Regions from separate parts of the Pseudoduganella plicata genome, predicted to be linked through region 2. Evidence: predicted binding sites of a transcription regulator. Region 2 holds the regulator's gene; each other region holds the start of a gene.

Region 1 (4,437 bases), 1.3 Mb from region 2:
ACATCGGGTCAGCCTTGCAAGGCGGCGCCGCGCCGGCGGCGCACCGCCGCCGCCGTCAACGCCGCACCAACCAGCAACATCGACCACGTCGCCGGTTCCGGCACAGGCGATATCGTGTATTGCAGCGAGGTCGGAATGCCGTAAATGCGGCCCAGCTGACGTCCCTGATCGAGCGTGAGCAGCGTGATCACCGCCTCGTGCTTGGTTGTCAGCCGGGTGTCGATGTCGACCGTATCGAGCACGTGCTCAGCGGGATAAAACGCCGAGGGCAGCTCGAAATTGTGGACAAAGATGATTCTGGTGTTGGCGATCGGCTCATAGTTGAACGACGCACCGATACTGATGAAGGTGCGATCGTGGTCGAAACCGGTATCCCGTGCGAAGAAGATGGACGTTTTCCCGGTTCCGGAAAGCTGATGGGTGATGCCTGCGTGAGTAAAGGTGGCCACGATCTCGGCACTTCCCGCGTTGATTTGCTCGGACTGCTCGCCGACGAACGGCACCGCATCGAATGTGGTCTGGAAGCTCAATTCATAGGCGCTGCCATCGACAAAGGGCGTATCGCCGAAGACCTGCGGCATGGTCGAGTTATACAGAATCCCCGAGCTGCTGGTGTTGATCGTTACCGGCGCCGCGGCGGCGGCCAGGCAAACGGTCGATAAAACCACCGTGGCTGTGCTGCTTATCGCACGCCGGATCGGACGGCGCGCGAGGCGGAGCCGACCGCTTCGCAGGATTGCCGGCGCAGCAAGTACCGCGAGACCCAGCATCAGCAGCATCCATGCGGCCGGTTCCGGTACCGGGCTTGTGACCTGGGCAGGGGCCGGAGCGGTGATCTCATAATATAGCGACGTCGGCACCCCACTGATGCGACCTGTCAGCAGGCCATCGCTGTCGCGCATGAAAATGGTGATCTCCCGCTCGGTTGTAAACGGATTATTCAGCGTTACCGGATCGAGCCCGCCGGCAGCCGGATAGTAAATGCTGGGCAGCTTGAATCCATGCGTGAAAGACAGTGTCGAGTTCTCCAGCCCAGGCATTGGCAGTACTGCCGCTCCACTGAAGAAATCCCTTGGCGACCAGTTCTGGCCGGGCAGATAGAACAGGGACAGCAATCCGGTTCCGCTGAAGTGGTAGCTTTTGCCTCCGACCCCGAACGTTACGTCGATTGCCGCGCCCTCGATGTCTGTGTCGAGTGGACCGTGCGGAAGACTGGCGGGGACACTGAACGTGCTGGTGACGTTGAGCGTGTAGGCAGCGCCATCGGCCAGTGTGGCATCTGCAAACAAAGCGGGCATGAAAGAGTCGAACAGGACGCCGGACGTTCGCGTGGTAACCGACATGGTTTGCGCTTGAACGAGTCCGACCCAGCTCAGCATCAGTATCAGCGCGATACGTAATATAGAAGGCATTTCAACTCCCTTAGAATGAACAACCATTGGAATAAGAGTTGGTTATTTTGCAGCATTTTGACGGGGCGCGGCAAAGTGCTGATCCAAACGTTGCACGTTGTTCATTGCATATTGCTAGTCGATTTGAAATTTCCGGTGCAGCTGTAAAGGCACGCCAGCTGTAACGTCAAGACACTTATCACCGAGATCGTCGCCTGCCACACTGGATTCATCGGGCGACACGCGATACAGCCGTCCGAATCCTCAGGCCACGCTTTCAAGGAGATGCAATTATCGTCCCATCGCAAGCGGCGGCTGTGCGCCGTCTTGAGCCGATAAGCAGGAAGCGAGATGATGCTTGCCACACCGCTGGGAAGCGGAGTTCAGCCGGCCAGCTTGGCGGCACAGTTCCAGGGCAGGAAGTCGTCGACGCGGTTCACAGGATGATCGGCGATGTGCGTCAGCACATGGCGCAACCAGGCTTCGGGGTCGATGCCGTTCAGCCTGGCCGTTCCGATCAGCCCATACATGGCCGCAGCGCGTTCGCCACCGCCGTCGGCGCCGGCAAACAGATAGTTGCGCCGGCCCAGCGCGACGCCGCGCAGCGCCCGCTCGGCGGCCGAGTTGTCGATCTCGATGCGGCCGTCGTTGGCATAACGAGTCAGCGCCGGCCACAGCTTGAGGGCATAAAGGATCGCCGCTGCCGTATCGGATTTTCGCGACAGTGTGGAGAGCGTGGCGTGCAGCCAGCGCTCCAGCTCGGCGAGCAGCGGTTTCGCTTGCAGTTGGCGTGCAGCACGACGTTCGTCAGGAGGCTTGCCACGGATGGATTCTTCGATGGCATACAGCTCGCCGATCGGCGCAGTGCCTCGGTAGTGAGCGGTGTCGGGCGTGCCACATGCAAGTCATAAAACTTGCGCCGTGCGTGTGCCCAGCAAGCTGCCTCGACGACGCGGCCGGTTTCGTAGACGGCATTGAAGCCGGCATAGGCATCGGCCTGCAGCACGCCGTGGAAGCTGGCCAGGTGAGCCTGTGGATGCTCGCCCTTGCGGTCCGGCGAGTAGGCAAACCACACGGCTGGGGGCGTGGTATCACCGCTGGCGCGGTCGTCACGCACATAGGTCCACAGGCGTGTCGTGCGTGTTTTCCATTGCCCGGTGCCAGCACCGGCGGCGGCGTATCATCTGCATGCAACTTGGTGCCAGCAAAGACGTGGCGGCGCAGCACGTCGACCAGTGGGCGCAGCAGCGTGCCGGCGGCACCGACCCAGCTGGCCAGCAGACTGCGTTCGAGCTCCACGCCTTCGCGGGCATAGATGACGCTCTGGCGGTAAAGCGGCAGGTGATCGGCATACTTCGCCACCAGAACATGGGCCAGCAGCCCGGGGCCGGCGATGCCGCGTTCGATGGGGCGGCTGGCCGCCGGGGCTTGCATGATCGTGTCGCAGCAGGCGCATGCCAGCTTGGGTCGCACGTGGCGGATCATGCGGAAGCTGGCCGGTACATACTCCAGCTGTTCCGAGACATCTTCCCCGAGGTATTTCAGGTTCCCGCCGCAGTCCGGACATGCATCGTTGCCCGGCCGCTGCACCCGTTCTTCACGCGGCAGATGCGGTGGCAGCGGCATGCGTTCAGCCTTCTTGCAGTCCACCACAGCACCTTGATCAGATCACCGCGGCGTCCCGGAAAACAAACACATGGCCGCTGTACAGATCTTCCTCCAGGGCTGTCTGCACTTTTGATGCCAGGCCGTTGAAGCCCGAGCGCATATCGGTGACACCAGCCGCAAGCCAAATGCGAGTTCCTGCAGGCAGACCGATCATCCGCGCAGCCCTTTCAGCACCGCAGCCAGCGTTGCAGGATCGGGCCGGCCTTGGATGCGCATCGTGGCTTTGGTCAGCCGGATTTCGATCACGCCGTCCCAGCGCTGATCGCTCACGCCAAGTTGCGGCGGTATCGTTGGAGCCAATGTCACCGCGACCAGCCCTGGCTGATCGAACAGGCCGGCGCGCGACTGACGCCGCCATTTGAACACCATGTTCGTATTCAAATCATGCTGCAGGGCCAACTGTGCCACCGACAATCCCGGTTCGCACGCCAGCTGCGCCAGCTTCCGCTTGAACTCCAGCGGGTAGTTCGGGCTGCGCCGGCGTCGGCCGTGTTCAACTTCACTCTCCAAGATAGTCCCCACCAAAATTTAGTGGGGACTATCTTCGCGACTGGGGCTATTCGGTGTCTAGACGGTGCGGGCTTTACGCTTACGTCCCATCGAATCCAGAAATGCATGATGTGCTCAGGGCATTTCATGCCGTTTCCGATACCGGCACGCTCAGTTACTATGCGTGCCCTGTCGACCCCACCAGCACTGACGGACTGATTCGCTCTCACTTCAAGGGTATCGCATCATTCGCCGGGAAGCTCATTTTCACCCACACGAATCTCGCTGGCGACGGGGCATTCGGCAAATACCTCATCGCGGACAAACCGGACGCCGGTGCCCAAGGCACTGTCGATGCGACCTTTGAAACGCAACCCGAAGGGTGGTGCCACCCGTGCTCCGCGCAGGCTTGTGGCAGTTTCATGGCCATGGGCATTCAGGAGGCCGAAGACAGCTCCTCGTCCCTCATCCAGATCTGCGATCTGCAAAACACGCAGGACAAGCAGCGGATGGTTGTCCTGAGCAGTTTTGCCGTCGACGGGGGAATCAACGGCGTCGGCATGACGCGGGAAGTAGGGCCAGACGGGCGCTATCTGGTCGCCGGCGTCAACGGCAACAGCCTGACCCTGTACCGTTCGGCCAGCAGCACGCTGCTGCCGGGGCAGATCGATTTTGCGCCGGTTTATCACACATACCAATTTGCCGAATCGGGCGCGGGCCTGGCGCTGGTCACGCAGACCGACGGCCGGATCTTCCTGTTCACGCTGAATGCCGATGACGACGGCGCGCATAACGAGATGTGTTTGTACAGCATCGACCTGGCCGCCGGAATCCCGCTGAGCAAGCTGGCCCAGCGTGCCATGACCGTACCGGGAGTGAGCCAATCGTT
Region 2 (4,437 bases):
GGCCGGTGTCCGCCTGATGATTTTCGACGTGGACGGCGTGCTGACCGACGGCAGCCTGCATTACGGCGCAGATGGCGAAGCGTTCAAGACGTTCAACGTGCAGGATGGCCTGGGCATCAAGCTGCTGCAGGAAGCGGGCATCCAGACGGCCATCATCAGTGCACGCCGTTCGCCGCAAGTGACGGCGCGGGCGAGGGACCTTGGCATCGATCACGTGCACCAGGGCGGCCACGACAAGCTGACACCGTTCAACGCGCTGCTGGCGCAACTGGGCCTGACGGCCGACCAGGTGGGCTTCATCGGCGACGATGTCGTCGACCTGCCGATCCTGTCGCGCGTGGGCTTTGCCGTGGCCGTGCCGAACGGGCGCCAGGAAGTGCTGGCGCGCGCCCATTACATCGCGGCCAATCATGGCGGCCGCGGCGCCGTGCGCGAAGTATGCGAGTTCGTGCTGCGCGCGCAGGGGCTTTATGACAAGACCATGGCCCAGTTCCTGATCTAGGAGTCACGATGCGCAATCAAAGGACCGCCCACCGCTACCGCCTGTCCGTCGGCCTCGTGCTCGGCCTGTTCGGTGCGTTCGGCAGTTTCTGGCTGGTCGAGATGATGAACCGCGGCGGCGACGAGCTGCAGGGCGGCCTCAAGGTCAACGAGCCCGATTACATCGTCGAAAATTTTTCGTTCGTGCGGATGACAAAGACGGGGCAGCCCAGCTACATCATCTCGGGCGACAAGCTGACGCACCGGCCGGTGGACGATTCGTCGGACATCGTCAAGCCCGTCGTGCGCAGCCTGTCGGGCGAGCGCGAGCCGATGGACATCCATGCCGAGCGCGCGCGCGTGGACCAGGACAACACGCGCGTGACGCTGATGGAGAACGTGCGCATCGACCGCGCCGCGTCGGCCAACTCGCAGGAAATGCATCTGGCCACGCAGTCGCTGACGATTTTCCCCGAGGAGGACCGGATGGAAACGAACCAGCCCGTGCGCCTGCAGCTGGGGAACGCCACCGCCACCGGCACGGCCATGCGCGCCAACAACGCCACGCGGCAGTTGCAATTGACCGGTCGCGGCACCATCGTGTATCCACCGCGCGGGCAACAGACCAAATAGGATTCAATCAATGAAGAAACTCATACTGACGGCGGCACTGCTGGCGGGGATGGCGGGACTGGCAGGACATGCCGTCGCCGAAAAGGCCGACTCGTACCAGAAGACGGTGATCAACTACGGCACGCTCGATGCCGACGACGTCAAGCAGGTGTACACGTTCACGGGCGACGTCACGCTGACCCGCGGCACGCTGTCGATGAAGGCCGACAAGGCCGTCGTCACCTACACGCCGGACGGCTACCAGCTTGCCACGCTGACGGGCGGCGCGCGCAAGGTCTCCTTCCGCCAGAAGCGCGACGGCGAAGGCGACCAGTGGATGGAAGGCGAAGCCGAACGGATGGAATACGACGAGAAGGCCGAGCTGGTGAAGCTGTATTCGAAGGCGAAGATCCGCCGGCTGGAAGGCAAGAAGCCGAGCGACGAAGTCGAAGGCGAGTTCATCTCCTATGACAGCCGCAAGGAATACTTCAGCGTGCGCAATACGGACGCCGGCACCAACAAGCCCGGCGCGGGCCGTGGCACGATGGTGATCCAGCCGAAACGCACGGAGCCGGCTCCGGCCTCGACACCGGCCGCGGGGAAATAATGGCGGACGTGACCCCGGAAAACTGCGGCAGCACGCTGATCGTGCGCGGCCTGCAAAAGAGCTACGGCAAGCGCCAGGTGGTGCACGACGTGTCGCTGCAGGTAGCCTGCGGCGAAGTGGTGGGCCTGCTGGGGCCGAACGGCGCGGGCAAGACGACGTCGTTCTACATGATCGTCGGCCTGGTCGCGTCCGACGCGGGCACCATCGACATCAGCGGCACCGACATCTCCAGCCTGCCGATCCACAAGCGCGCCAACCTGGGGCTGTCCTACCTGCCGCAGGAAGCGTCGGTGTTCCGCAAGCTGACGGTGGAGGAAAATATCCGCGCCGTCCTGGAAATCCAGAAGGTCGACGGCAAGGCCCTGACAAAGGCGCAGATCGACGAGCGCCTGAACAACCTGCTGGCCGACCTGCAGATCGAGAAGCTGCGCGAGAACACGGCGCTGTCGCTGTCGGGCGGCGAGCGCCGTCGCGTCGAGATCGCGCGCGCCCTGGCAACCAATCCGCGCTTCGTGTTGCTGGACGAACCGTTTGCCGGCGTCGATCCGATCGCCGTGATCGAGATCCAGCGGATCGTGCGTTTCCTGAAGGAGCGCAGTATCGGCGTGCTCATCACGGACCACAATGTACGGGAGACGCTGGGCATCTGCGACCGGGCGTACATCATCAATCAGGGCAGCGTCCTGGCGTCGGGCCGGCCGGACGATATCATTGCCGACGAATCCGTGCGGCGCGTGTATCTTGGTGAACACTTCCGTATGTGACCGCACATGAAACAGTCTCTGCAACTGCGAACGTCGCAGCACCTGGCGCTGACACCACAGCTGCAGCAGTCCATCCGGCTGCTGCAGTTGTCCACGCTGGAACTGCACCAGGAACTGGAACAGCTGCTGACGGATAACCCGCTGCTGGAACGGCTCGACGATCCGCTCGACCGTTCGCTGCGGCTGCTGGCCGATGGCGCCATCGGCCAGCAGAGCGCGCCCGAGGCACCGGCCGAAGGCCCGCCCCAGCAAACCGACGCGGCGGCCCCCGCAGAGGCAGAACCGTATGACGGCGCCGACGCGGACCGCGGCCCGGAAGGCGATACCGACTGGACCGACGCGGGCCGCGGCAAGGCGCCGGACGACGACGACGCGCGGCCGCAACTGGAAGCGAGCCATTGTTCGCTGCGCGAACACCTGATGGAGCAGATGCGGGTGACGGTGCAACAGCCGCGCGACCGGGCGCTTGTCGAGCTGATCATCGACGCGCTGGACGAAAACGGCTACCTGGAAGAGAGCCTGGACGAGATCCACGGCCGCCTGCCCGAAGAGCTGGAAGTGGAAATGGAAGAGCTGCGCACGGCGCTGGCGCTGCTGCAGAGCTTCGATCCGGTGGGCGTCGGCGCCCGCAGCGCGTCCGAATGCCTGGCGCTGCAGATCCGCAAGATGCCGGGCGTGCCGCTGGTGACGCGCCGGATGGCGCTGTGCATTGTCGAGAAACACCTGGCCTGGTTTGCCCAGCGCGACTTCAACAAGCTCAAGAAGGCGCTCGATTGCGACGACGAAGACCTGCGCGAAGCACAGGCCGTCATTCGCCAGTGCAACCCCCATCCGGGCGCCGCGTATGCGTCCGACGTGTCAGACTATGTCGTACCGGATGTGATTGTGAAGAAGGGCCGCAACGGCTGGGTGGTCACGCTGAACAACGACGTGATGCCGCGCCTGCGCGTGAACGCGCTGTATGCCAGCCTGCTCAAACAGGGCAAGGGCGAAAGCCAGATGGGCGCGCAGCTGCAGGAAGCGAAGTGGCTGATCAAGAATATGCGCCAGCGCTTCGACACGATCCTGCGCGTCGCACAGGCCATCGTCGAGCGGCAGAAGAACTTTTTCTCGCATGGCGCGGTGGCCATGCGACCCCTTGTGTTGCGTGAAATAGCTGATACACTGGGGCTACACGAGAGTACGATCTCTCGGGTGACAACTCAGAAATATATGCTCACTCCCCATGGCATGTTTGAGTTGAAGTATTTTTTTGGCAGCCACGTCGCAACCGAAGCGGGTGGGGAAGCTTCCTCGACTGCGATCCGTGCGCTGATCGTGCAATTCACAGGAGCCGAAGACCCGAAGAACCCTTTATCCGACAGTAAGATTGCGGACATGCTGGGAGAACAGGGCATGGTGATTGCGCGACGCACTGTTGCCAAGTATCGCGAAGCCTTGAAAATCCCTCCCGTCAGCCTCCGCAAGTCCTTGTAGTGCATGGGTTCCTCTGCGCCGCCGGCTTTTTACCACGGCGGGCAACGCACGAACCTTAGAGCGACATCATCTTTAGGAGTGTGTATGAATCTCACCATCAGTGGACATCATATCGACGTAACCCCAGCCATCCGCGAATACGTGCAGAACAAGCTGGAGCGCGTGAAACGACATTTCGATCAAGTGATCGACGTTTCTGTCATCCTGACTGTAGATAACCTCACCGAGAAAGAGAAGCGCCAGAAAGCAGAGATCAACCTGCGCATGTCGGGCAAGACCATATTTGTGGAAAGCGTGGCACAGGACCTGTACGCGGCCATCGATACGCTGATCGATAAGCTGGACCGCTCGGTCATGAAATACAAGGACAAAGTGCAGAATCACAATCATGATTCCATCAAGCACCTGGCCGAAAGCGATATCCCCGCTGCGTAACGCAGCTGTGTAATTCCAGAGAAAAAGGGCGCGAAAGCGCCCTTCTGCATTCAGGGTCGCGCA
Region 3 (4,437 bases), 1.1 Mb from region 2:
AACATCCTGCTGCAGGTGATGGACCATGGCACCTTGACGGATAACAACGGTCGCAAGGCCGACTTCCGCAACGTGATCATCATCATGACGACCAATGCGGGTGCGGAAGCGCTGCAGAAGGCGCCGATCGGTTTCACGAACACGAAGGAAACCGGCGACGAAATGGCCGACCTGAAGCGCATGTTCACGCCGGAGTTCCGCAACCGGATCGACGCGATCATCAGCTTCCGCGCGCTGGACGAGGAAATCATCCTGCGCGTGGTGGACAAGTTCCTGATGCAGCTGGAAGAGCAGCTGCACGAGAAGAAGGTGGAAGCGATCTTCACGGAGAACCTGCGCCGGTTCCTGTCGAAGAAAGGCTTCGATCCGCTGATGGGGGCAAGGCCGATGTCGCGCCTGATCCAGGACATGATCCGCAAGGCGCTGGCCGACGAACTGCTGTTCGGCCGCCTCGTCGCCGGCGGCAAGGTCACCGTGGACCTGGACGAGAAGGACCAGATCAAGCTGGACTTCCCGGAACCGGACGCGGCACCGCTGCCACCGCCGGAGACCGTCGAAGTGGAGTGATCCACTGTGCGACCATGAAGAACCCGCTCTCGAGCGGGTTTTTTTTCGCCGTTGCGGACGGACTGTCGAGTCCTGAAGCAGACCATCCGGACAAGCCCGCAGAGAACCTCACAGGGCGCGCTACCGCCGCAACAGCAGCAACAGTATCCCCAGCAGCGCCCCGATGCAGATCGGCACCAGCGCACCGGTCGCGCGGCGCGGCGGACCGGCCTGCGCCTGCTGCGGCAGGCGCGCCAGCAGCTCGATGTCGTCCGGATGGACGTAGGTCTCCCCCACGGTGCGATAGGTCTGGAGCTCGTCATCGCGCACGCGCGCCCCAAGTTCGCGCGCCAGATCGAGCATCAGTGCCAGCAGCGTCGGTCCCGGGTTGCTGGCCCACAGCTCCCCGGCCTGCAGGAACATGACTTCCGTATCGTCCGGCGTGGTCGGATCGACGAGGCGGGCATCGGCGCGAGCGTCCGGCGCCAGCACGTACGGGCTGCCGATGCGTTGCAGGGCGCGGACGATCTCGTCCGGCTCGATGGGCTGCGGCATGCCGCCATCCGCGCGCAGGAGGGTGACGTGTCTGCCCATGCGTCAGCGGGTTGCCGGCGGTTCGGCGCGCAGCCTCATCGCCGGCGACGGCCCAGCAGCACGCCGAAACCGCCGGCCAGCAGCGACCAGGTGGCCGGCTCCGGCACCGGCGGCAGGGGGGCGCCGTCGAGCGCAATGGCGTCGAACGCGAGGCCCGAGTCGGCCGACGCGTCGTACCAGTTCATCACGCCGAATTCCAGATAATAACTGCCGCTCGTGGCAATGGCATAGCTGGCGCCGATCCAGTCCGTCACGCCGCACGGCCACATAGCAGGTGCCGGAATCCGCGCCCAGCGGGCTCCAGAAGGGCGGCGGCCCGGACACGGTGGACGATGACGGTGTCAGCCAGGCGGCAGGAGGCGGCATGCCGAATCCCGGGACGGCCCCCCCGCCCGGCGAGGTGCGGGCCGTAACGAGCAGGGCGGCCTGGTTGCCGTCCGCATGTATCAGGCGCACCCATGCGTAATCGGTGAAGTCGCCCGCGTCCGTTGTCACGTAGTTGAACTGGAACGTCAGCGCCTGGCCGGCCGCCGCCGTGAACAGGTGGGAGCGCAGCAGGCTGCCGCCACCGGAGTCGGCCGGCGAGTTCACCCCGGGCAGCAGGACGCCGGGCGCGCCGCCATAGGTGGAAATCCAGCCGTAGTGCGTGCCGCCGTTCGGGGCCAGTTGCACGTCGCCGTCGGCCTCCGACACGCCGCATGCGCCGGTGCATTGCCACGACGCGGGGAGACCATTGTCGAAAATCTGTGCCGAGGCACCCTGGGCCAGCAGAGCCAGCATGCCGCCCGCCAGCAGGCGGCTGACTGAATGAAAGTTCATGGCGTTCCTTCAAAGAGTTTGAGCAGGAACAGGACACATGCATATTTCATGCCTCATGTTTTACGCCAGTCGTCGCCCGGAGCCGCCCGATCCCGCGATGAACGTTGTAAAAATTTCCGACAGTGGGGGGGCGTCCACACCAATACTATTTTCCCGCCGAGAACTGTGCCAGAATCATGTTCCACCGTCCCATCACTGCCCGCCGATGCCCTCGCTCCGTCGTATCTCCCGTCTCCTGTTGTCCGCCGGACTGCTGGCTGTCGCCGTCCACGCTGCGGCCGCGCAACCCTACCTGAGGTACCCCGCCATCCGCGGCGATGCCGTCGTCTTCACGGCCGAAGGCGACCTGTGGCGCGTGCCCGCCGCCGGCGGTGCCGCCCAGCGCCTGACGACGCATGCTGCCGCTGAAACCCATGCCGCCATTTCGCCGGACGGCCGCTGGGTGGCTTTCGCCGCCAGTTACGAAGGGGCGCAGGAAGCTTACGTGATGCCGCTTGCGGGCGGCCTGCCGCGCCGGCTGACGTTCGAGAACGGCAGCGTCACGGTGCTGGGCTGGACGGCTCAGGGCGAAGTGCTGGTCAGCACACAGAATTCCGTCGGGCCGGGGGCGCACCGCATCGTGGCCGCCGTCATGCCGGGCACGCTGGCGCGCCGTGTGTTCCCGGTCGCCGATGCCAATGACGCGGTGCTGGACGATACGGGCAAGACGCTGTACTTCACCCGTTACGGCCTCGTGCTGACCAACGACAACGTGCGCCGCTACCGCGGCGGCGCGCATGCGCAGCTGTGGCGCTTCGAGCTGGACGGCAAGGCGGAAGCGCGTCCCGTGTTCCCGGGCGACGCCGCCAACAACAAGCGCCCCATGTGGTGGCAGGGCCGGTTGTATTTCGTCAGCGACCGCGGCGGTACGGACAACCTTTGGACGGCCGCGCCCGACGGCAGCGACGTGCGCCAGCTCACCACGTACAAGGACTGGGACGTGCGCAACGCTACGCTGGGCGACGGCCGCGTCGCCTACCAGCTGGGCGCGGACCTGCACGTGTACGACCTGGCAAAACGCAGCGCGCAGCAGCTCAACATCAGCCTCGTCTCCGACTTCGACCAGCAGCGCACCCGCCTGATCCGCTCGCCGCTGGAGACGCTGACGAACGTGCAGCTTTCGGGCAAGGAAGAACGCATCGTGCTGACGGCGCGTGGAAGGGTCAGCATCGCCGGCACGGGCAGCCAGCGCCGCGTCGAGATCGCCGTGCCGGAAGGCGCCCGCGCCCGCGACGCCATTTTTTCCGCCGACGAGAAGTGGGTGTACGCGATCGTCGACACCACGGGCGAGAACGAGATCTGGCGCTTCGCCAGCGATGGCTCGGGCCACGGCGAGCAGCTCACCAAGGACGGCAACAACCACCGCTGGGCACTGTATCCGTCACCGGACGGGCGCTGGCTGGGCCACACGGACAAGAAGGGCCGCTTCTGGCTGCTCGACCTGAAGACGCGCGAGAACACGCTGATCGACGACGCCGGCAAGGCCGGCATCGACCAGCACGACAACGTGGTCTGGTCGCCGGACAGCCGCAACATCGCGTTCGTGCGCAGCGCCAGCAGCGAGCAGCGCGACCAGATCGGCATGGTCAATGTCGCGACAAAGGAGCTGCTGTTCGTCACGTCGGACCGCTACACGTCGGGCGATCCCGCTTTTTCGCCGGATGGGCGCTGGCTGTACTTCCTGTCGGCGCGCCACTTCAAGCTGAGCAACGGCTCGCCGTGGGGCGACCGCAATATGGGTCCGGTATTCGACAAGCGCACGGGCATCTTCGCGCTGGCGCTGCAGCCCGGGAACCGCTTCCCGTTCAAGCCGGACGACGAATTGAGCAAGGCGGCCGTCAAGCCGCCCGAAAGCCCGGAGGAGACGGCGGCGGAGAAGGCGGTCGAGAAGGCGGTGGACAAGCTGGCGGCCGACAAGGCCAAGGATGGCAGGCAGGCCAAGGAAACCAAACCCGTGCCGCCGCCAAAGCCGGCGTTGCCGGGTGTCGTCTACGCCGGGCTGGCGCAGCGGCTGTTCGAAGTGCCGCTCGCGCCCGGCAACTACCGCAAGCTGGCGGTGGACGACAAGCGCCTGTACTTCATCGATGCCGATGGCGCAGACAACCGCCCGGCACTGCGTACGCTGGCCATCGCCCGCACGGAGCCCAAGCCCGAGACGTTCGCCGCCAACGTGCGCGACTTCGACCTGTCGGCCGACCGCAAGCACCTGTACTACAGGACGGGCAACGGCAATCCGGGCGACATGCTGATCGTGGAAGCGGGCGCCAAGGCGCCGGCCGATACCAGCAAGGCCAGAGTGAAGGTGGACGACTGGAGCATCGTGTCGAACCCGCGCCAGGAATGGAAGCAGATGTTCAACGATGCCTGGCGCATGCACCGCGACTTCCTGTACGACGTCAAGATGCGCGGCGTGAGCTGGGTCGGCGTGCGCGACAAATA

Evidence for each region. Region 2 encodes sigma-54, which starts transcription at its own class of promoters, with help from an activator protein. Its sites were predicted from a motif close to TGGCANGNAANCTGCTTT; they were not measured.
Region 1: a site for sigma-54 is predicted at 1,676-1,693, ahead of E1742_RS24495 (PEP-CTERM sorting domain-containing protein). Genes of this name have one in related genera too.
Region 3: a site for sigma-54 is predicted at 1,996-2,013, ahead of E1742_RS23640 (NF038132 family protein). Genes of this name have one in related genera too.

The regions. Positions count from the first base shown of each region.
Region 1 is NZ_CP038026.1:5,563,667-5,568,103, reverse strand. Features, by position in the region: gene E1742_RS24495 (PEP-CTERM sorting domain-containing protein) at 9-1,412, opposite strand; partial or broken gene tnpC (IS66 family transposase) at 1,775-3,020, opposite strand; gene tnpB (IS66 family insertion sequence element accessory protein TnpB) at 3,055-3,417, opposite strand; gene E1742_RS24475 (hypothetical protein) at 3,671-4,437, shown strand, end outside.
Region 2 is NZ_CP038026.1:4,295,617-4,300,053, forward strand. Features, by position in the region: gene E1742_RS18910 (KdsC family phosphatase) at 1-502, shown strand, start outside; gene lptC (LPS export ABC transporter periplasmic protein LptC) at 511-1,113, shown strand; gene lptA (lipopolysaccharide transport periplasmic protein LptA) at 1,124-1,699, shown strand; gene lptB (LPS export ABC transporter ATP-binding protein) at 1,699-2,463, shown strand; gene E1742_RS18930 (RNA polymerase factor sigma-54) at 2,470-3,939, shown strand; gene hpf (ribosome hibernation-promoting factor, HPF/YfiA family) at 4,024-4,374, shown strand.
Region 3 is NZ_CP038026.1:5,359,692-5,364,128, forward strand. Features, by position in the region: gene clpA (ATP-dependent Clp protease ATP-binding subunit ClpA) at 1-567, shown strand, start outside; gene E1742_RS23635 (hypothetical protein) at 688-1,140, opposite strand; gene E1742_RS23640 (NF038132 family protein) at 1,144-1,959, opposite strand; gene E1742_RS23645 (S41 family peptidase) at 2,165-4,437, shown strand, end outside.